Linked DNA regions of Dongshaea marina. The protein of the gene in region 1 interacts with the protein of each later gene in a pairwise test. Links are inferred from orthologs where the notes say so. Each region holds a gene or a part of one and is shown on either strand. Other genes may lie near its edges. The genes, in order: DB847_RS03035 and crp.

Region 1 (11,639 bases):
GCAGCAACCTCTAAGCGGACCGTTTATAACCATTTCTCCTGTAAAGATGTTCTATTTGAAGCGATTGTGGCGCAGATGCTGGAACAGGTATTTTCTGCCTCGGCGCTTCCCTTCTCTTCGACTGAGCCGTTGCGCGAGCAGCTGGTGAGCATTGCCAGGCAGGAGATTGAACTATTTGAGCAGGAGGAGGTGATCGCCCTTTCCCGGGTGGTGCTCGCCCACGCGATGCATGATGGCAGCTTTACCCAAAAGGTCTTCGGCAGTCTCGGTGAGTATGAAACCGGGATCCAAGCCTGGCTCAGGGCCGCCCACCATGCCGGGGTACTCAGGGTGGAGGATCCTGCCATGGTGTCAGAGCAGTTTATCGGGATGCTCAAGAGCTTCTATTTCTGGCCTGTCATCATGGGGATCCCTAAAGGTGGTAAAGCCCCGGTGAAGGATAAGATCATAGATTCGGTTGTCGATATGATTCTATTTAGCTGTGGTTACCAAGCTAAAAATTAGGGGAGAGAGCTGCATCGCAGAGCATCCTCAGCTATATGGACAGGCAGTTTATGCCGTTTCTTCAGAGTAATCTGGTATCGGCAGGGTGATGGTGAATTCACAGCCCTGTCCCGGGGTGCTGTTGGCGTAGATCTCCCCTTTGAGCTGCTGAGTTACCAGGTTATACACCAGGTGCATTCCAAGGCCCGTTTCCTGGCCCCCCCGCTTGGTGGTGAAAAATGGCTCAAAGATCTGTTGCAGATGCTCATCATCCATCCCCACACCGTTGTCCCGGTAATGGATGATGAGCTGTTGATCGCCATGGCGAACCTCAATCTCGATCTGCCCCTGATCACGGCCTTCGAACCCATGGACAATCGAGTTATTCACCAGGTTATCAAAAATGGCGATAAAGCTATCCTGGTAGCTGGTTATTTCCAGCTGCAGTGGGCAGTGGATGAAGAACTCCACTTTGGGGTGGAGTTGGCGAGTGTTGATGACGATCCGATCCAGTAGTTCATAGAGATTAAAGTTCACCACGGCTTGTTGATCGGATCGTACCGAGATCGATTTAAAGCGTTTCACCAGATCTGAGGCGCGGTTTAAGTTTCGCATCATCATCTCGATCAGCTCTTCGGTGGTCACAAAATATTGATTGATGATGGTCTGGGTGAGCTGATTTTTTTTGATATGGGATTTCAGTTCATTGGACTCATCCGCGAGATAACTGGCGGCGGTGATTGAGGTCCCGAGTGGGGTGTTTATCTCGTGAGCGACTCCGGCGACCACATTGGCCAGTGAGGCCATCTTTTCCGCTTCAACCAGCTTCTTCTGAGTGAGCTTGAGGGAATCAAAGGATTCCTGTAGTTGCCGGGTACGTTCGGCAACCCGCTCTTCGAGTTCATGGTTAAGCTTTTCAAGTTTGAGGTTCAGGGAGGCCAGCTTGTCCTGGGCCTGTTTGCGTTCACTGATTTCACTGCGCAGGGTATTGCTGTATCTCTCCAGATCGTCCATGAAGTGGTTGAAATACTTTGATACCTGACTAAGCTCGTCGTGGGCCGTCTTGTGCTCATGAATTCGCACCGAGAAGTCTCCCGATGCCGCCAGGGAGAGGCGATTGACCAGCTTTTTCAGGGGGCTGATGATCGATGAGCTCAGTAGCAAAGACAGGGGGATGGTCAACAGCAGCATCAGCAGGATAAAGGCGATATTAATCCACAGCAGGGCCTTGAGAGGTTGATAGAACTCCTCGGAATAGGTGGATGAGACCACAATCCAGTCAAACTCGGGCAGGTAGTTGTAGACCACGAACTTATCCCGGTAGCTTTCTTCTCCGGGGTTTTTCCAGCTGTAAAACAGGGAGCCGTTCTTGCCATCGACTATGGTTTTGAAAAATGGTTGTCCCCGGTGATCTTTGACATGGTAGAAGTTCCCCTGGATAAAGGGGTGGATGATCATGTCCCCCTTGCCATTGAGCACATAAGGGTAGCCGGTTTCACCGAATCGAAGGGAGAGGATTGAGTCCTTGATTGAGTCGATATCGATCAGGGAGTAGAACTCGTTGCGATACGAAGAGGCCGAGATGATCCAGTCCCAGGGCTCAAAATAGACCATATACAGGGCCTTATTGCGCAGCTTGGGCTCTCCCGGGTTTTTCCACTGATACTCCAGATAACCACTCTTTAGTTTCATCTGTTGCTGAATGAAGGGGTAGCGGGAGAGATCGGTGATTCCCTCCCTCAGTACCGGGTGCACCTGAATGATCCCCTTGCTGTCGACCACATAGGGGTAGCCGGTTTTACCTATCTTTTGCTCTTTCATAAAGCGAGCCGCCAGCTTCTTGGCCTGGGTTTCGCTGAGCTCTCCGCGCTGATATTTCTGGTAATGGCTGAGTACCATCTGCAGGTTAGTTTCGGCAATTGCCCGAAGGTGATTCTTAATCGAGGCGTTGGCAGTCAGCCGCACCTGATCCAGGATCGCATCGGTGGTGATCTTGAGCTTACTCTCGATCTCGCGGGTCACTATATCCCGGACCTTGTAGTAAAGAACGGCGTCGGCGATGATCAGGACGGAGATGAAGATAAACAGGTAGCCAAACGTCAGGCGAACCGGAATTTTTAGTCGTCTGAGGAACTGTTCGCTACGGGTCATCTGCTCCTTCCTTGTGAGCTAGAGTTGTTGAGGGTGAAGGCTATTGATTCAGGAGGCTCCCTCTTACAGATAAGCATAGATAACCTGTGCCATGAGCATGGGGGATTTTGCAGGGATTGGACTGTTTATTCTTTCTTCATTTCGTTAAAATGCCCTGTTTTCTTTTTAACTGATTGAGACGATGATGTTTGAAGTAAATCCTGTACTGAATAAGCTTAAGGAGATGTCTGAGCGGACAGCTCTCCTTAGGGGGTACCTTTGACTATGACCACAAGAAAGAACGCTTAGAAGAGGTCAGTGCCGAGCTGGAACAGCCCGATGTCTGGAACGATCCGGGCAAGGCTCAGGCTCTGGGTAAGGAGCGGGTCGCCCTTGAAACCGTGGTTAAGACCATAGATACCCTGGAGCAGGGGGTCGAAGATATTCAGGAGCTGGTCGATCTGGCCCTCGAAGAGGAGGATGAAGAAACCTTCCTTGAGGCACAAAATGAGCAGCATGAGCTGGAGAAGCAGTTAGAAGGTCTGGAGTTTCGCCGGATGTTTAGCGGCGGCCAGGACAGTGCGGACTGCTATCTGGATATTCAGGCAGGTTCAGGCGGAACCGAAGCTCAGGACTGGGCCAGCATGCTGATGCGGATGTATCTGCGTTGGGGTGAAGCCCATGGCTTTAAGACAGAGATCATCGAATTGTCGGACGGCGATGTGGCCGGGATCAAATCGGTCACCATTAAGTTTTCCGGAGAGTATGCCTATGGCTGGCTGCGCACCGAGACCGGTGTTCACCGCCTGGTTCGCAAGTCTCCGTTTGATTCCGGCGGGCGTCGTCATACTTCATTCTCATCGGCTTTTGCCTATCCGGAGATTGATGATGATATCGAGATCGAGATCAATCCTGCAGATCTGCGTATCGATGTCTATCGTGCCTCTGGTGCCGGTGGCCAGCACGTAAACCGGACCGAGTCCGCGGTGCGGATCACTCACCTGCCAACCAATACAGTGGTGCAGTGTCAGAACGATCGCTCTCAACATAAGAATAAAGATCAGGCGATGAAGCAGCTCAAGGCAAAGCTCTATGAGCTTGAGTTGCAAAAGCAGAATGCTGAGAAGCAGGCCAAAGAAGATGGCAAGTCGGATATTGGCTGGGGAAGCCAGATCCGCTCCTATGTTCTGGATGATTCCCGGATCAAGGACCTGCGCACCGGGGTTGAAAACCGTAATACCCAGGCGGTGCTCGATGGTGATCTCGACCCCTTCATCGAGGCAAGCCTGAAATCAGGCCTGTAACGGCTCGATTGTAGTTTCGATGACTCGGACAAACCCGCTCTCTGTAGCGGGTTTTTTTATCAGGGTTTAGTGTGCTGTGCTTAATGCCGGGAGAGTAGGGAGAGGGTTTGCGAAAATGTATCGGTGAAATAGAGTGCTGCTGCCAGCATCAGCAGGACAAACAGGGATGAGATCATCACGAGTTTGAGTGTTTTTGCAAGGCTGTGCATGGTGAAGTTCCTCCGTCAATTTGCTGGCACTAAAACCTTTTGGAGCAAAGGGTGGGCCACAATTGAGGCCCTTGGTGGCTTTCTTAAAAGCCGTGTTGCATCATGATGTTGCTCAGCGTGCCATCCTTTTTCATCTCTTCCAGCGCCCGGTTGAAGTCTTTGAGTTTTTGCTGGGAGTTCTCTGCTTTTTTAGAAAAGGCGATGTAGAGATCCTTTTTTTCCAGCTCAGGCTCCATAAACACCACGCCGTTAAGCAGGTAGGGTAGGTTGTTTTTCAGGAGATGCAGCGCCACAAATTTATCGATAAAGATCAGATCGATGCGCCCGTGGGAGAGCTTTTTAAGATTCTGTTCATCGCTGATCGCCTCAGATTTTTTCAGATACTCCGCTTCATCGAAGGTCTTGGTGTTGATGTAGCCACGGACCACCCCAAATCGATATTGGCTTAATTCTTTGAGTGCTTGAGCCTGGTCGACCCTGGGATCGGTTTTAAACTGGATGGGGGAGTTTTGCCGCTTATAAAAACCAACTGGTCCACCGGGGAAGGGGGCGGAGAACACAAAATCTTTCTTTCGCTCTTCACCATAGTATTCGGGAAAAATCCCATCGGCGACACCGGCCCTGGCATACTTCAGGGCCCTCGCCCAGGGAAGAAAATCTATGTTGACCTGGTAACCCGCCCGGGTAAAGGCTTGGTGGACCAGCTCAAAAACATAACCATTGCCCGGCATGCTCTTACCAATATAGGGCTCCCAGGTGAGGGTTGTCAGAGAAACACTCTTGGTTTTTGCCAGAAGCTCACAGCTTGCCACGAGCAATATGGCACAGCTAAATATCCGGATAAGCTTGAACATATCGGCTCTTCCCCCCGCACTTTTACTTATTTGAGTATAGAAGAATCCGGATCCTCAGGACTTTCTCCCTTAGGGGATCCCTGTGCGGATGAATGATTATTTATGAAACACTATTTTACATTCAACTGTCTTTTAGGATTTGGCCGGGACTTTCACATCTGTGCGGCTATGGTAGAATCGCGCCTCGCGAAGGTTTTATCTGTCTGAACCCGCGAATCCCCCCCAATAAGACAGAATGGGAATGATGTACTATGTCTAGCAATGATATGTCACACACCTCTACGAACCAGCCTCAGTCTGCCCCCAGTAAGCGATCCATCGATCGCTTTTTTTATATCTCACAGCGAGGAAGTTCGGTTAAGCAGGAGTTAATTGCCGGGGTTACGACCTTTCTGGCCATGGTTTATTCGGTGATCGTTGTCCCCAATATGCTGGGTGATGCAGGCTTTGATAAGGGAACGACTTTCGTGGCGACCTGCCTGGTTGCCGCTTTTGGTTCTCTGGTGATGGGGCTGTGGGCCAAGCTGCCGATGGCGATCGGCTGTGCCATCTCACTGACGGCTTTTACCGCCTTTAGCCTGGTGCTTAACCAGGGCGTTTCTATTCCGGTGGCACTCGGAGCTGTGTTCCTGATGGGGGTGATCTTTACCTTTATCACTGTGACTGGGATCCGTCAGTGGATTCTCAAAAACCTGCCGATGGGAGTTGCCCATGGTACCGGAATCGGAATCGGCCTGTTCCTGCTGCTGATCGCCGCCAATGGCGTGGGCCTGATTACCAAAAATCCCGGACCTGGATTGCCGGTGGAGCTGGGACATATCACCGCCCTGCCGGTGGTGATGTCTCTGTTTGGACTGGCTGCTATCTTTGGCTTGGAAAGCCGCCGGGTGCCTGGTGGGATCCTGCTGGTGATCGTGGTGCTGTCGATTCTTGGGCTGATTTTTGACCCCAAGGTCACCTTCCACGGGGTATTTGCAATGCCTTCGCTGACCGATGCCAAGGGGGAATCCCTGATTGGCCAGATGGATATCATGGGAGCCTTGACTCCGGCGGTCATTCCGAGTGTCCTAGCCCTGGTGATGACGGCTATCTTTGATGCGACGGGAACGATTCGCGCGGTTGCCGGTCAGGCAAACCTCCTGGATAAGAATGGGCAGATCATCAATGGTGGTAAGGCCCTGACCTCTGACTCAGTCTCCAGTATCTTTGCGGGCCTGGTTGGCGGAGCTCCTGCTGCGGTCTACATCGAGTCGGCGGCAGGGACGGCGGCCGGTGGAAAAACCGGTCTGACCGCGGCCCTGGTGGGACTGCTGTTCCTGCTGATGATCTTCCTGGCTCCGCTGAGCTTTCTGGTGCCGAGTTATGCAACAGCGCCGGCCCTGATGTATGTGGGTCTGCTGATGATGGGCAATGTCACCAAGATCAATTTTGATGACAAGGTCGATGCCCTGTCCGGTCTGATGTGCGCGGTCTTTATTGTTCTGAGCTGTAATATTGTGACCGGGATTATGCTGGGATTTGCCACCCTGGTGGTGGGACGACTCTTTGCCGGGCAGTGGCGTAAGCTCAACCCGGGAAGCGTGATTATTGCTGTGATTCTGGTGGCGTTTTATGCCGGAGGCTGGGCAATCTAAGTCAGTATGATTAAGAGGGGATCTGGCACCCCTTCTTAATCATTCAGCACAAACTGGCTCCAGCTCTGGAGCATCTTTTCAAAGTCTTCCAATCCGCAAACCGAGACCTGCTCATCGTCATAAAAATCAAGATCCTGCTCCAACTCCTCTGAGTCGGCCGCGATGGCGTTGGCCTGAACCAGGGCTTCATCGCCACTGAGTAGCAGGTTCAGCTGCTTGCCGGAGTAGAGCCATTCACGATTGCTGTCACGGATCTCAGTTATTTTTTTTAGCAGGGCTTCAAGCTGTGAGATGTTGTCGCCGAGCTCCTCGATGAGCCAGCGGCCCAGTGCTTCGTGACCCATAGAAAAGAAAGCACGATAGCTTCCATCCAGGCTAAAGCGCCGAAACTCATAGTCCACTTTGATTCTCACTCTTGATTAGGGGAGGGCTATTTTGCGTCATTTATTTACAAATGCAACAGTTGGGCCTTGGAGATGGCTTTTCAGACACAAGGTGCCTTGCTGGCACCTTGTGGGCTGAGCTTTAAATGAGCTCAATGTGTACTGAGACGGACCTCTTTCAGAGCATTGAAAAGCTGTTTCTGATCTTTAAGGGTCAGCATAGGGACCTTGGTCGCCTTCTCAAAGCTGGGCCACAGCCCATCATCAACAGGTCCCCGAACCTCCAGCAGCTGATGGAGGGCCTCAAGGATACTCTCATTGAGGCGCATCAGATCCGGACGCAATTTTATGTAGAGATCGGGTGGAGTGAAGTCGATATTGCCGGTTTGCCAATAGGCGCGCCAGCGATACTGGATCGCCTTGGCTGCTGCAACCTGAGCAAGCAGAAAGTCCTGGGCACTAGCCGGGTCAACCTTATAGCGTGCTGAAAGCTCAGCCGTTGCTGCCAGCTCCAGCTTTTCACGCTGCAGATCTTCAACGGGCATGTGGTGCAATGCCTTGAACGCGGCGAAATTTTTCATGACCTGCAGGCGCTTTGATACCAGAGAGAACAGGCGGTCACTCTGGGGAGAGCTTTGCTGAGCGTTGGCGATGGCAGGAAGCATCAGCAGGCTCAGCAATAGGAATAGTACGACAGATACTCTTTGCATTGGGGGCTACATACAACTGGTTGCTTTTTGTACCAGCAATTTTAAACGTTGGCGGACTAATGTGAAATTTTTTTACTGAATAATGGAAAAAATAGCCATCAAATGGGTGGTTTGTTTTTCGAATGAATCTCTTTTTCGGCTTGTTACACCTGAATGGGGAACTTTCTATCGTTCCTTGTGTTCTGCTGTAGCCTCCATGCTGCAGAAAATCAGAAACTCTCGCTCGAGCTGAACCTGTGCCCCCCAGAATGAGTCCGATGGTGCTCTATAAGCTGTATGACCCTATAAAAACCGGTGATAGCAGGCCGGTTGTGCCTGCTATCACCAAATTTTTCGCAGCTTACCTGTCGTAGAAAGAGTCGTAATCGATACCGATCGATTTGGCCAGTTGCTGGTAATCCTCTTCGTAGATCCCGACCAGTTCGTCATGGGAGTTGGCGGCGTACAGCATGATGATCTCCCAATAGCTGACTTGGTACTCTTCTGCCAGAGAGCGAATAAACATGGTGATATTGTAATCTCGGTATTCATCCATGCTGATCCCCAGCATTCGCGCATGTTGCTGCTCTAAGTTATCAAGCAGCGCCTGCAGCTCAGGGTGAGCGGCTATGATGCGGCGAATTGCCTTGTGTTTGAGGATCTGGTGTTTTTCGTAAGGCATGCGGGAGCGCTCCATATTGTCCCCGGGGGATCCAATTTAGCACCGAATTGTTTCTTTTGCAGGCGACTTGTTTGATTTTTGTTGGAAATGCAGGGGGGATCAAAAAAATGCGATCCCGTTTCCCGGGCGAGCATTCGCCATGATCAAGGCAACACTCTCCCCTTATAATGATCTCCGGGATACTCAAATAACAATACCCGAGGAGACGTCATGGATAGATTTATTGAGGGGTTACCTAAGGTTGAGCTACATATGCACCTTGAGGGGAGTCTGGAGCCCGAGCTGATGTTTCGCCTGGCTGAGCGCAACGGAGTGACCCTTCCCTACCCGGATATAGAGACACTGCGCCAGGCTTATGATTTTCATAACCTGCAATCCTTTCTGGATCTCTACTATCAGGGAGCCCAGGTGTTGCTCACAGAGCAGGATTTTTATGACTTGGCCTGGGCCTATCTGGAGCGCTGTGCCGAAGATAATGTACGACACACAGAGATCTTCTTTGACCCACAAACCCATACAAGTCGCGGGGTCCCGTTTAAAACGGTTATCCAGGGGATCAGCCGCGCCCTCAAGGACGGGGAGCAGAAGCTTAAGATCAGCTCCTATCTTATCCTGTGTGTCCTGCGTCACTTAAGTGAGGCCGAGGCGATCAAGACCCTGGAGGAGGCTCTAGCCTATAAAGAGCATTTTATCGGGGTTGGTTTGGATTCATCCGAGGTGGGAAACCCTCCCGCTAACTTCGCGGGCTTTTTTGATCTGGCACGGCAGCAGGGGCTTAAGCTGGTGGCCCATGCGGGTGAGGAGGGGCCCGCGGACTATATCTGGCAGGCCCTTGATCTATTGCAGGTGTCGAGAATAGATCATGGAGTGAATTGCACCGAGGATCCCAAGCTGGTGCAGCGGCTGGCAGATAGCCGGGTACCCCTGACCGTCTGCCCCTTATCCAACCTCAAGCTTAAGGTAGTCGATGAAATGGAGCAGCATAATCTACTCAAGCTGCTTCACTCCGGGCTGTGTGTGACGGTCAATAGTGATGATCCCGCCTATTTCGGGGGGTATATGACACAGAATTTCAAGGCGATTGCCGAGGCTCTCAATCCCGATTGTGAGGAGATAAGGCAGCTCTCACTGAACGCGGTGGAGGCAAGTTTTCTGCCAGACAGTGCCAAGCGTGAGCTGGTGCAGGAGATCCTTCGTTATCAGGGGTAGGGGGTCAGGGGGGCGGTTATCTCCCCCTTTTTGCATTATTGCTTAGGGCTCATCATCGGTGATCCGCTCTAGGTTGAGCAGGATCAGTAGCTCGTTATTATCTCCCTGCTGGCTGACCCCCTGGATGAACTCAGCGGTGGCTTCGGTTCCGATTCCCGGGGCCGAACCAATATCGGAGTCACTCATCCAGATCACCTCGGCGACCGTGTCGACCAGCAGGCCGATCGGATGATTGTCATTTTCTAAAACGATGATCCTTGATGAATCGTTCGGCTCAGCGAACGGCAGGCCAAAGCGGGTGCGTAGATCAATGATGGTGATGATGATGCCGCGAGAGTTGATGATCCCCAAAATGTAATCGGGGGCGCCGGGAACAGGAACAATGTCGACAATCCTGAAAACTTCCTGAATGGTGACAGCTTTCAGAGCGTACTTTTCTTCGAAGAGTTTGAAAACAACCCAGGGGTTGAGATGGCTATTGTTAGTGTTGCTGTTTGATTCAGACTGGGTGACGGTTTCTTGTTCACTCATGAATATTCCTTACTCAAGCCTGGCTCGCAGTGAAAGTTTGTATGTTGCTGATTTCAGGTGTCCTTATCTACATACTTTAGCGAAAAACTCGCCAGCTCTCGAACTCAAGGCTTCAGTTTTGCGAGATAAACTCCAGGAATTTCTTCGAACAGTTCCAATAATTCAAATTTATTTCCTCCGGATGCCTGACTGAGAGCAGGCTCTCTTCATTGTTGCGACGGTTTTTGAGACTATGAATTTTTGAGCATATTCAACGACTAAAACCTGCGATGCCTCTTCTTGCCATTATTCTCATTATCATTTCGGCCGCCATGCATGTGGGGTGGAATCTTATCAGCAAGAGGCAGCAGCCCAGTGCGGCATTTTTTATGATTGCCAACGCCATGGGAGTGGCGATGCTCCTTCCCGCTCTGCTATTACCGGGTCGCTTGCCGCTGTCGGATGTTCCGGCGCAGATATGGTGGTTGCTTGGGCTGACCAGTTTTTGTATGGCGGTCTATAGTGCAGCGCTTGCCGGGGCCTATCGCTGTGGTCAGATGTCGGTGGCTTACCCGGTTGCACGGGCAATGCCCGTCATTCTGGTTGCCCTGGTGGCATCGAGTATCGGCCATAGCGTGGCGCTGTCGTGGCAGAGTATCACCGGAAGTGTCCTGGTTGCGGGCGGTTGCCTGCTGCTTCCCCTGCTGCGTTTTAGTGAGTTGCGCCTGTCCAACTACCGGAACTTAAGTTGTGCCCTGGCTTTGCTGGCCGCTCTTGGGACCGTGGGCTACTCGCTTATTGACTATGATGCCCTGCAACTTTTGAATCGCTTGCGTGCTCCCGGTGTCAGTACCCTGTTGCAAACCCTGCTATACGCAGGTCTTGAAACAGGCTTATGTGCTTTGTGGCTCGGCCTGTTTGTTGCAGTGCGCCGCCGAGAGAGGCATCAGTTGAGGGAGCTTTGGCATGGCGGACTCAGACAGGCGGTCCTTGCCGGGCATATCATGTACCTTGGCTATCTTTTGGTATTGATCGCCCTGACCCTGGTGACGAATGTCAGTTATGTGGTGAGCTTTCGCCAGTTGAGTATTCCGCTGGGGGCGGCTTGCGCCATTATTTTTCTTAAAGAGCCCGCCAGTCACCCTAAAACGGCCGGGGTGGCCATCGTATTTATTGGCCTGTTGCTGGTGGTAACCGGCTAATGCTAATGTCGGGGTCGCCCGACTGCGAGCAAAGGGGCAAACGCTTTTTCCCTTTGCTATCCCCTCGCGCTCCGGATCTCGCTTTATCCTCGGCTCACCTGAGGCTTAAAGTTCCGAACAGACAGTATGTCCCTATACTGACTGTTCTCTTGAAACCTCCTGTTTCTCGACTTCCATCCTCTACGGTTCACCTCTGTGCTCGCTCACGGGGGGATCATGTTCTTTTCTCCGATTCGGCTATAGAGGAAATTTAGGTTTTTATGTGTTAGAGGCAGGATGCCGAGCCACGCAGGTCGATGTCGGGAACATCGTTCCGGAGTGAGCCTTTGGTTACTTTGAGCGATATCAAA
Region 2 (11,776 bases), 120 kb from region 1 along the record:
TGGCGTAGCGCACATCTACTATGCTGTGGATCAGTGAATCCACATCATGGATCCCTGTCACGCTCGAATGGAAATTAAATTTGCCTTGTCTTACCCAATCAGTAAGCTGCTGGTAACTGATATTGTTCTTGATCGACTTGATGCGATACACCAAAGCCTGATCCACGGATAACAAGGGTGCCCGGTAGGGGGTTGTCTTAGTTTGATCCTGACCAAACCTGAGAATTGGCAGAATCAGGTAATCCTTACCGACCACTCCATCATTGTGCTGCATATTAAACCGGATAAACTGGCGGCTTTTTATGGAGTTCCCTTTATCCCGATAGACAGCCTGGTACTGAGGTATCTCCTTGAATTCAGCCAGAGGAACGCGATTGATCCCCTCTACCCCAAATTGTTTAAAGAAGAGCTGCTGGGCTTCACAGTAGGTTTTATCTGCTTGCTGGTAATAAATTGAGCCCTTAGGGCAACTCTCCCCCTGAGCAAAAGCCATCCCAGAAAACAGCACGCCAATCCATATCATCAAATACTTTAAGTTCACTATTCATCCTTAACCCTGTTGCGCTTCAGGCAGATAATTACACAATCGACCATAAATTCAGAGCACTATCACTGCCACTCCTTCATCAGTGAATGCCGAAGCAAGGAAGATACTACTCAGGTATGGTCTTGCTATTGAGGTTTGTCTGAGCCAGAGAAGAATCACCAGAAAGCCTTTGGGCAACAGCAACACAAGGCCCCCCTCTCAACACACTCCTCAAAAAGCTGCTGCCTTTGCGTTACTGTGATCAGGAGTGGAAAGCTCAGCTGTTTAGGAGGATACGCCCCACTTCTGGCTATACTACATAAAAATCTCATGAATAAAGTCGGATGTATCAATGGCACCACGTAATATTCATGGCAGTTGGTCCATGCACTTCGAAGGCAGGCTTTTGTATTCAGAGGTGATCGGACCAACCAATACAGAGGCCAGCTTTTCTTATCTCGAAGAGTTAAAACAAACCCTATTCGAAAGCTCCGAAGGTATTCAATCCCCCTGGGTTATCCTACATGATGGTCGCCAGTGGGAGATGTCATCAGCAGATGCAAAATCGGCAAACGATGCCATTACCGATTGGTGCTGCGAGAATAGCTGCGTCCTATTTGCCATCGTCTTATCGAGTAAAATGCAACGTTTTGCAGCCGATATCGTGTTCAAAGAGCAAAGCATTTTGAGATTTTATTTTGATTACGATGAAGCCTACCAAGCTTGTTTAGATAAGCTTACCGACGCCCAACAGCAAAAGTAGATCTAATTGTGCACTGCTTTCTGAGTAGCTCCAATGCTATAAGGTAACCCTCTCAGATAAGCCATCTGAGAGGGGTTTAAAAGTCCTAAACCTAAACTCCCAAACCAGAGAGCGGCGCTACTCTTCAGGAATACAGCTCAGATATAAGCGGGTCTGGGCCTTGGTCAGATCAACTTTGGATAAACCATGATTCAGGGCCTTAAGTAACTCCAGGCTGTCGGAACGCAGCTTAGGAAAGATAGCATACCGTGGTGAAGAGTTAATCGGTTCAGAGCTATGAGCAAACAACTGTAACTTGTCCGGATAAAGCTTTCTTAACAGGGCATAACCTGCGCAGAGTTCGATCGGGAAGAGATCGATCTTCTCCTCAAGCAAACGCATGAAATTGATGCTATCACTGCTCTTTCGATGCACATGGATCAGTAACTCCTTCTCAGCTTGCTCAAACTCTTTTCCATAAAAATATCCCAGGGTTCCGCCGATATGATATTGATCCAGATCCTTCATGCTGTTCCACTCAAATCCATTTGGGAAACGAGATTTAAGGTAGAAAAAGTTCTGATTCAGATAAAAAACCGGGCTGCTGAAGTAAAAACTATTTTCCCGCTTCTTACTTTTCATCCACATCAGGCTGCCATTACTGACTCCCCCTCTGGCCAGATGAAACGCCCGCTTCCATGGGTAGAATTGATACTCGGTTTGATATCCACTGTAGCCAAATGCCTGGGTTACAAGCTCTGCCAGGATCCCTTTTTCGGGAAGGGAATCAGAAATATAGGGAGGAAATTCACCGACACTCAGCTCAACTCTCTTGTCAGCCGCCGAAGAAAGCGAAACAACTGCCATCATCAAAGCAATAACAATAAGTCGCATCGAACAATCCCTTGCTCCTGTTCCCTTTCAGTAAGTCTAGGCGATGCTAACGTATGTAACTTGCGGCTTTGGACCAGTATGGCCTGGTTGCACATACAAAAAATCCGGAGCGATTAGCTCCGGCTTTTCTCAAATTCAGGGTAAATTAGTGACCCTTGCCACCACAGCAGCCCTCATGGCCGCCCTTACCGCCACAACACTGGTGATCGTCGCCCTTACCATGACCACCACAGCCATGGTGCTCTTCATGATGGTGACCACAGCCACCGGCACCATGCACATGCCCGTGAGCCAGCTCCTCTTCGGTCGCCTCGCGAACATCCTTGATCATCACTTCAAACTTCAGAGGCTCACCCGCTAATGGATGGTTTCCATCCACAACAACGTAATCGGTAGCCACTTCAACGACTGTGACCGGCAGATCGCCATCGTCGGTCTGTGCCATGAAGCGATCACCCTCGGCTACTTCCATGCCATCGAATACATCGCCCGGGATCTGCTGACGCAGCCCATCAACATACTCGCCATAGGCCTGTGCTGGCTCAAGCTCAACGCTGAAGCTATCACCTCTAACTCGTCCGGTAATCGCCTGCTCAAGGCCCGGAACCAGCATTCCACTGCCATGCAGATAGATCAAAGGCTGACCATCCATATTGCTGTCCAGCAACTCATCTTGTTTATCGCTCACACTGTAATGAAGGGTGACAACGCTCTGCTCTGATACTTTCATGGTTAGGCCTGCTAGAAATTCTCTGATAAGGGAAAGGAGTAAGGCCCCCAGGGGGCCTTCAGGTAGACAGGTTCATTTACACAGGGAATTAGTTTGCCTACCCGGGGTTTATTCTAAGCCAAAATGCAGGGGCATACCACAACTAGCCATCCGGAGCCCTTTCAGGGCTTAAAAACGCCGATCATCTGAGCCGGGGCTTCTTGGCTTGACGGCTCATCCATCAGCTGCTGATAGTCACAAAATGCACAACGCATCTCCTGGCCCTGTTCGCCATCACGGTACTGCATGCCATCAAGCTTCTCGCACTTTGGACAGCTGGCACCGGCGATAAAGCGCCACCTTGATTCCCTTTGCATCCTGCCTCCATTACCATGATCAAAGGCTCATCATAGCCGATTCACTCTCTCGCACAATATTCCCTTGCTCACAGGTTAAATCCTGAGCTAGGATAGCAGCATGATAAAGAGACACTTCATGCTTGCGCTATCTGCGCTGCGCTTTTGCCTGCGCGCCCTGCTCCCCTATATCTGCCGATAAATCGGTACAGGATAGATCTATCCATCAATTGTTTATTTTTTTAATCAACCAGATATAGGACAGAACCATGAAAAATCTTTGCCCCCACTGGTCCCGGTTTGAATACCTGCACCAGGGAGTCACCAACCCGAATATCATCCTTCAGGGTACTCACAGCTATTTCAGCGGCTACTACGATGGCCGATTTGAAGATGTCGCGGTACGCTACCTCCATGGCGATCGCTACAGCCGGGATCCCCAAACCGGCTGGAAGCCAAAGTGGCCCATCGACAAGTTGTATATCGGGGATTATGTGCAGATCGCAGCCGGTGTCATTATCCTGATGGGAGGCAATCACACTCATAATCAGGAGTTTATCAGCACCTATCCCTTCCTGAAGCCGGAAGCCCTCGAGCGAAGCTATGAAAGCCGAGGTGATACCCGGATCGGCAACGATGTATTGATCGGAACCCAGGCCCTTTTGATGCCCGGAGTCAGTATAGGGGATGGAGCCATCATCGCGGCCCGCGCCGTGGTCACCCGAAATGTCGCCCCCTATACCCTGGTTGCCGGCACCCCGGCAAAGGAGATCCGAAAGCGCTTTAGTGAGAGCGACATAGCTAAACTGCAACAGCTCCAATGGTGGAACTGGCCTCAGGAGAAGATAGAACAACTGCTTCCCTTTATTCAGCAGGCTTGCGTATCAGAGCTGGAGAAAGCTCACCTGGCGTATGAAAAGAGTGCCACCAAGCGTAGTCGATAAATGAATTCACGCCAGGCTCGCAAATAGTGCACCATTACTGCACAATGCCTGGCGTGGCGCATCCCTGATAAGATTTGGAATACCTATGATCACCCTAAGTGATATCAGCCTCTACCGAGGTACAGAGCGACTGCTCAACCAAACCAACCTCACTATCCATGCCGGGCACAAGGTTGGCCTGGTGGGTAAAAACGGCTGTGGCAAATCATCCCTGTTCGCCCTGCTCAGAGGCGAACTCTCTGTAGACAGCGGCGAACTTTCTCTGCCACGCCACTGGCAGATCGCCAGTGTAGCCCAGGAGACTCCTGCACTCGATTGTAGCGCCCTGGATTATGTTCTCGATGGCGATCGGGAGTTTCGGCAACTGGAGCGCGAGCTTACCGAAGCCGAGCGAAGCGATGATGGCCACAAAATTGCCGAGCTGCACACCCGAATTGAGATCATTGGCGGCTATAGTGCCAAGGCCCGGGCCGCGACCCTGCTGCATGGTTTAGGCTTTGCCGATGCCGAGCTCGCGAACCCGGTCAGCGCCTTTTCCGGGGGATGGCGAATGCGCCTGAATCTGGCTCAGGCCCTGATGTGCCGCTCCGATCTGCTACTGCTCGATGAGCCAACCAACCACCTGGATCTGGATGCGGTGATCTGGCTGGGCAACTGGCTAAACAACTACCCCGGCACCCTGCTCCTGATCTCCCACGACCGGGATTTTCTCGATCAGATCATCGAAGAGATAGTGCATATTGAGCACAACCAGCTCAACCTCTATCAGGGTGGCTACTCAGATTATGAACGGCAACGGGCAGAAAAACTCTCTCAGCAACAGCACCTGTTTGAAAAGCAGCAGCGCAGCATTGCCCACATGCAAAAATATGTGGATCGCTTCCGCTACAAGGCAAGTAAGGCCCGCCAGGCTCAAAGTCGCCTCAAGGCAATCGAGAAGATGGAGCTAATCGCCCCGGCCCATGTGGACTCCCCCTTTCAGTTTGAGTTTAAACCTGCGCCCTCTTTGCCAAATCCATTGTTAAAACTCGAGCAGATAACGGCAGGCTACCAACTCGACAAGCCGATCCTAGAAGAGGTGAAATTCAGCCTGATCCCTGGTAGCCGCATCGGCCTTCTGGGGCGCAACGGTGCCGGTAAATCCACTCTGATCAAACTGTTGGCCGGGGAGCTTGCCCCGCAAAATGGTGAACTGGCCCTGAGCCCCGGGGTCCGCATCGGCTACTTCTCGCAGCACCAGCTTGAGACCCTGCGGGTCGACATGGGGCCGCTGCAGCAGCTCGCGCTGCTAGCTCCGAATGCAACCGAGCAGCAACTGAGAAACTACCTGGGTGGCTTTGACTTTAGTGGTGATAAGGTGTTCGAGCCTGTTGAAACCTTCTCCGGAGGTGAGAAGGCACGCCTGGTGCTGGCCTTAATCATCTGGCAGCGCCCGAATCTGCTGCTCCTTGATGAGCCAACCAACCACCTGGATCTGGAGATGCGTCAGGCCCTGACCCTGGCACTACAGGCCTATGAGGGTGCTCTGGTGCTGGTCTCTCACGACCGCCACCTGCTGCGTTCGGTCACCGATGAGCTCTATCTGGTCAATGCCCAAAGGGTAAGCCCATTCGATGGGGATCTGGATGATTACTATCGCTGGCTGACCGATCCTGCAACCAAAAACAACACTAAATCTCAGCCCGAGCAAAACAGCCCTGAGCCGACCCTGGATCGAAAACAGCGCAAGCGTATGGAGGCTGAGTTTCGCAGTGAGATTGGCCCATTGAAGAAACGCCTGCAACAGCTGGAAAAAGCGATGGACAAGGAGCAGAGCCAGCTGGAAAGCATTGAACAACAGCTGGCAGAGTCGGATATCTACGAGCCAGCCAATAAGATGAAGCTCCAGGAGGCCCTGGATCTTCGAACCCGTAGCCAGCAGGCCCTCGCACAACACGAAGAAGAGTGGCTGGAGCTTGAGCATGAAATAGATGCCAGGCAGCAAGCCTTTGAGGCACAACTCAGCGCCAGCTAATCAGGCAAAATCCCGCCGACACAAAGGTCCAGAGAGAAGCGCCCAAAACAGAAGCCTCCTCTCTGGGCTTTTCCTACCTTGACCAGCCCTCTGAAGGCCGGTTCATCAATTTTTTCAATTGATCATTGTAGATCCCCGAAAAAGCCAATAGATTGGGCGCAGTTCAATTCATCTATCGACGGAGAAAAAGGATGCAGGTCGCTTTTTTAGGATTGGGCGTGATGGGCTACCCCATGGCGGGGCACCTTCACCAGGCGGGCTATCCGGTCACGGTTTATAACCGCACCGAAACCAAGGCACAGAAATGGGTGAGCGAATATGGCGGTCCGGTTGCCGACACAGCCCGACAAGCCGTAAAAGATGCAGACTGCATCATGCTCTGTGTCGGAAAGGATCAGGATGTTCGCCAGATGATCTCCGGCCCCAGAGGGATCGCCAGCGAACTCAAACCCGGCACCATCATTGTTGATCACACAACCACCTCAGCACACCTTGCCGAAGAGATGTCAGAATACTGCCTGCAGCATCAGGTTCATTACCTGGATGCCCCGGTCTCCGGAGGCCAGAGTGGCGCCGAGCAGGGTAAGCTCACCATCATGGTCGGGGGAGAGCCTTATGCCTTTAGCCGGGTTGAGCCTGTCCTGAGTAGCTATGGTAAGCGTGTCACCCACGTGGGCGGCCCGGGTTCAGGCCAGCGCTGCAAGATGGTCAATCAGATCTGCATCGCCGGTATTCTTCAGGGACTCTCCGAGGGGCTGACCCTGGCTCAGAAATCGGGGCTGGATATCCCGACTATTGCCAGGGTACTGGGAGGCGGTGCCGCTCAATCCTGGCAGCTGGACAATCGTGCCGTCACCATGGGCCAGGGCGAGTTCGACTTTGGCTTTGCCATTGAGCTGATGCACAAGGATCTTAGTTATTGTCTATCGGAAGGAAAAAAACTGGGAGTGGAGCTACCGATCACTAAGCTGGTTGATCGTTATTATCAGAGCCTGATCGAGGCGGGTTATGGCCACTGTGATACCTCGGTCCTGATCAAGAACCTTGGTTAATCTGGCCTAAAAATCGGGCCACGAATGTGGCCCTTTCTGCAATGGATTAGCGGGTTCCGAATACGACTATGGTCTTACCATGAGCCGAGATCAGGTTCTGCTCCTCCAGCATTTTCAGGATCCTTCCCACCGTCTCGCGAGAACAGCCAACGATTTGGCCAATTTCCTGGCGGGTGATCTTGATCTGCATTCCATCCGGATGGGTCATCGCATCTGGCTGCTTGGCCAGATTAAGCAGGGTTTGCGCAATTCGTCCGGTCACATCCAAAAATGCCAGATCACTGACTTTCTGGCTGGTTGTATGCAAACGGTTTGCAATCTGTCCCGACAGACGCATCAGAATTTCAGGGTTAACCTGAATCAATTGACGGAATTTTTTATAGGAGACCTCTGCGACTTCACAAGCCGTCTTAGAACGAACCCAAGCGGTTCTTTCCGGACTCTCAGTCTCTTCAAAAAGCCCCATCTCACCGATGAAGTCTCCCTCATTGAGGTATGAGAGGATCATCTCTTTGCCATCTTCATCTTTGATGAGAACTGCCACGGCGCCTTTTACTATGTAGTAAAGCGTCTCTGCTTTTTCGCCTGCATGCATCAGAGTGCTTTTTGCAGGGTACTTGTGAATATGGCAGTGTGACAAAAACCATTCCAGGGTTGGATCGCTTTGTGGTTTGCCAATTACCATCGGTTTCCCTCTCGTTTCGATTATGCTGCACAACGACTCTCGGTCTGAGAGAGGTCCTGCATCTTTTGAGTTAAAAGTTGCTAAAATGGCTTCCAGCCTGACAGATGTCTGCGTGTAGGTATTAAAAGATTTATATTGGCAGGAGCAATCTGTGCTCGCCTCGTCCTTTAGTGCCGCCAAGGTAGAATTTGCCGGGCCGCCCATATCCTATAGCAATTCACCACACTATGCCAATGGAGACAAGATGAAAGCCAAGGTTAAATGGATAGATGAGATGCAGATGCAGGGCACTACTGAGTCCGGACATAGCCTGATCATGGATGGTTCCAATCCGGGGAACGGCGCAAGCCCGATGGAGATGGTACTGATGGCGGCCGGAGGCTGCAGTACCATTGATGTGGTCTCTATCCTACAAAAAGCTCGTCAGGAGATTAGCGACTGTCAGGTCGAAATCGACAGCGAGCGCGCCGACAGTACGCCCCGGGTATTTACCAAAATTCACCTGCACTTTATTGTCACGGGGAACAAGCTGAGTGAAAAACAGGTCGCCCGGGCGGTTGAGCTGTCGATGGAAAAATACTGTAGTGTCTCGCTGATGCTGGAAAAAGCACTCACCATCAGCCACAGCTATGTGATTGAACAACTCGCCCCACAACAGACTGTCTGATAACTAGCGCCTGAAGACTGGAATCCAAAAGAGGCTGTACTTACAGCCTCTCTATTAGGCTCTGTTGACATAACGGACTTGGTTCTGCAGTTGGCAATTTTTTCGACCAGCAAGGCAGAAAACGTGTGGTGTAGTTATTCTACATGAACATTTGATAACGCCGCTGGGAGGGAAAATAGCCACTGCTCTACGGGTTGCGCCTGAAAAAAGCCCTGTTCATTGTTGCTCACCACTCATTTAGAACAACTAAACTTCATGATTCGCGTCGCGAACAGAGCATTTTCAGGGGCAACAGGTTCAAAATCTGTTACGTCAACAGAGCCTAATCCTTCTCAGAAAAAGCATCGGCAGGCATCAGGTTCACCGACTCGTGCAACTCGCTGTAAACCAGTACCAGCTCCTTGCGCTTTAGCTGCTCCTTTAACTGCTCAACCTTATGCTCCAGGCTAAGCTCCTGCTCTCCATAATCGGTTCCCTCACGCAATACAAAAGATTGCAGGAGATTCTCCAGAGTGTCAGGATCAAGCTCCTGCCAGGGTACTATCATCAACCACTCCCATCATCATTGATATTGACTCATTTAAAGCTCACCCATTTTAAAAAGCTTGCTCATCGGCCGCCAGCTTTTCCTTTCGTCGATTAATAATCCGACATCCCCGGGCGTAAAGCGTTAGATCTGACAGCCAAAGCGTGTAAAATGTCTCCTTTTTCACCCTCCATTTCAACAGCGGCAAAATACAATCCAATGCAAACAGTGACCGATGGGGACCAGTTTAGTGATATCCGTCCCTACAATGATGACGAAGTAAAATCAGCGATTAAGGATATTATTCATGATCGGGAATTTCTCTCTGTCGTCGCAAAATACCGATATCCAAAGCTTTATTCTGCCGCGCCCTGGCTACTTCGGCCTCTGATCAGCCTCTACCTGAAAAAGAAATGGGGTGGCTTCGAAAGCGTCTATCAGGTCCAGCTTGAGGTTGAACGCTATATGGAGCATATCATCGCTTCATCCACCGATGGCGTCACCTACTCAGGACTGGACCGACTGGATCCCAGCAAGGCCTACCTCTTTATCTCGAATCACAGAGATATCTCAATGGATCCCGCCTTTGTCAATCTGGGGCTGCACCGTAAAGGGATGGATACGGTACGGATCGCCATCGGCGACAACCTGTTAAAGACCGACTACGCAACGGCACTGATGCGTCTGAATAAGAGCTTTATTGTCAGACGCTCGGCCAAAGGCCCCCGTGAAATGATGCGTGCCTTTGACAAACTCTCGGCCTATATCCGCCACTCGATTGAGGGGAAACACTCGATCTGGATTGCCCAGAAAGAGGGACGTGCTAAGGATGGCGATGATCAAACCGATCCGGCGATCCTCAAGATGTTCTATATGAACGGCAAAAAGCAAAAAGTACCCTTTGCTGACTACATCCGCTCACTCAACCTGGTGCCGGTCTCGATCTCCTATGAATATGACCCGGGAGATGCAGCCAAGGCTAACGAGTTACTCGCCATAGCCCGGGAAGGGAGCTACCAAAAGAGTGAGTTGGAGGATATTCGCAGCATCGCCCAGGGGATCTCCGGATTCAAGGGGCGCATCCATGTCGCCTTCGGCGAGCAGATGACTGGTGATTACCAGGGCGCCGATGAGTTGGCAGCAGCCATCGATGAGGCGATCCACAAAAACTACCATCTGTTCCCCAGCAACTACCTGGCCGCAGGGGAGGATCATACGGATATCACCCACGAAGATCGTTCGCGCTTCAATCAGCATATCGCCGCTATCCCACAGGATCTCAGGGAACAGGTTCTCAGCATGTATGCAAAACCCCTGCAGAACCAGCAGCAGTATCAGGAAACTCCTCCCTCCTCCTGATAGCCCTGCTTATACTTTATAGGGCATCCGCAAGGATGCTCTATAAAGGCTTGCATCCCTCAGTGAACACAGCACCAGCCGAAGCGCTCGCTTCATCCTCTCTCATTCACAGAAGATCTTTCGAAGCAATGACTTCGTATTTGAAATATCTTCGAAACCGGAGTCAAGGAGCATAAGCGGATAGCTGAAAGATAGATAAAGACCCAAACTAAGATCGGTCGCGAGCATCCATTTACTCTTATAAACACCCCAGGCAGAATCATCAGGAATAGTGAAGATGATCATTATATAAATCTGCAAATCCTGAGTGCGATATTTTCCCGACGACTTTAAAATAAGGGAATCCTCCTATTTAAATCTCCGCTAAGATAGCTGTGCGGTCTCTAATAGCAGGGGAACTCCTAAGGCAAGCATCGCAGGACTCTTGTTAAATCCCCTAAATATGCCAACGCTCAGAAAACTGTCACAATTTGTCACAATTACCAGAACCTTAACCCGGACTTAATCATTATAGCTTTGAGCAAACAGCTTCTGTCTTGAAATAGCACTAATTGTTGATAGCATAAAATAACTCGTGTATTCTTGTGCTGATCGTTGTCGGCGCAACAGGCTGAATTCGACAGACTGATAACAAAAATAGCAACGAACAAATCAAAATTAGCAATTTAGTCGACATCTTAAATGGACTTTTTTTTATGCTTGACTATATATTGTATATGCAAAGAGATAATTAACTGGGTAGGAATATTATGATTGATTTCATCAAGGTTTTATTAAACATCCGCAGCCTTCGTGCAACTTGTCGTGACCTGACTCTGGAGCAGTTAGAAGAGGGTCTGGAGAAGCTGCAGTCTATCGTCGATGAGCGCAGAGAATCCGAAGCCTCTGTTCGTCAGGAGCGCGAGGCTCGTCAGCAGAAAATTAACGAATACCTGCAGATGATGGAAGCTGATGGTATTGACCTGACCGACCTGTCTGGTCTGACTGAAACCAAAACAAAGACTAAGTCTAAGCGCGCTCCTCGCCCGGCGAAATACCGCTACTGGGACGACAATGGCCAGGAAAAGACCTGGACCGGCCAGGGCCGCAAACCAGCTCCTATCCAGCGTGCTCTGGATGAAGGCCGCAGCATGGATGAGTTCCTGATCCAGTAATCGTTAGCAATTAAATTGCTGATGATAATACCCGATAAAGGAGCCTCTCGGCTCCTTTATTAATCGGATATAAGTTTAATAAAAACTCCTCTCCTTACTGTTGTATAAATCCCCTCTCATACCTGCAATTGATTATCGCCTCTCTCCC

The links.
Region 2: the proteins of DB847_RS03035 (region 1) and crp interact in binary tests that used the Escherichia coli proteins (3 or more experiments, as listed by UniProt). The link is inferred for Dongshaea marina from one-to-one orthologs.

Annotation. Positions count from the first base shown.
Region 1 is NZ_CP028897.1:583,314-594,952, forward strand. The notes cover bases 5,333-8,027. They hold DB847_RS03035 (YacL family protein), read right to left. Parts: upstream 7,016-8,027; coding sequence 6,650-7,015; downstream 5,333-6,649. Other genes in these bases: DB847_RS03030 (NCS2 family permease), read left to right, coding at 5,333-6,614; aroQ (gamma subclass chorismate mutase AroQ), read right to left, coding at 7,150-7,707. In the rest of the region: DB847_RS03010 (TetR/AcrR family transcriptional regulator), read left to right, coding at 1-504; DB847_RS03015 (cache domain-containing protein), read right to left, coding at 553-2,634; DB847_RS25890 (hypothetical protein), read right to left, coding at 3,998-4,126; DB847_RS03025 (substrate-binding periplasmic protein), read right to left, coding at 4,210-4,980; more of DB847_RS03030, read left to right, coding at 5,247-5,332; DB847_RS03045 (DUF6388 family protein), read right to left, coding at 8,048-8,368; DB847_RS03050 (adenosine deaminase), read left to right, coding at 8,579-9,577; DB847_RS03055 (chemotaxis protein CheW), read right to left, coding at 9,620-10,108; DB847_RS03060 (EamA family transporter), read left to right, coding at 10,378-11,289.
Region 2 is NZ_CP028897.1:466,902-478,677, reverse strand. Bases 6,104-8,935 are described here. They hold crp (cAMP-activated global transcriptional regulator CRP), read right to left. Parts: upstream 7,923-8,935; coding sequence 7,284-7,922; downstream 6,104-7,283. Other genes in these bases: DB847_RS02420 (YheU family protein), read right to left, coding at 8,912-8,935; DB847_RS02425 (OsmC family protein), read left to right, coding at 8,167-8,589; DB847_RS02435 (NAD(P)-dependent oxidoreductase), read left to right, coding at 6,377-7,237; DB847_RS02440 (ABC transporter ATP-binding protein), read left to right, coding at 6,104-6,185. Outside these bases: DB847_RS02470 (hypothetical protein), read right to left, coding at 1-541; DB847_RS02465 (hypothetical protein), read left to right, coding at 879-1,289; DB847_RS02460 (substrate-binding periplasmic protein), read right to left, coding at 1,407-2,162; DB847_RS02455 (FKBP-type peptidyl-prolyl cis-trans isomerase), read right to left, coding at 2,308-2,892; DB847_RS02450 (YheV family putative metal-binding protein), read right to left, coding at 3,054-3,248; DB847_RS02445 (CatB-related O-acetyltransferase), read left to right, coding at 3,497-4,171; more of DB847_RS02440, read left to right, coding at 4,257-6,103; more of DB847_RS02420, read right to left, coding at 8,936-9,136; DB847_RS02415 (1-acyl-sn-glycerol-3-phosphate acyltransferase), read left to right, coding at 9,344-10,474; DB847_RS02405 (H-NS family histone-like protein), read left to right, coding at 11,224-11,628.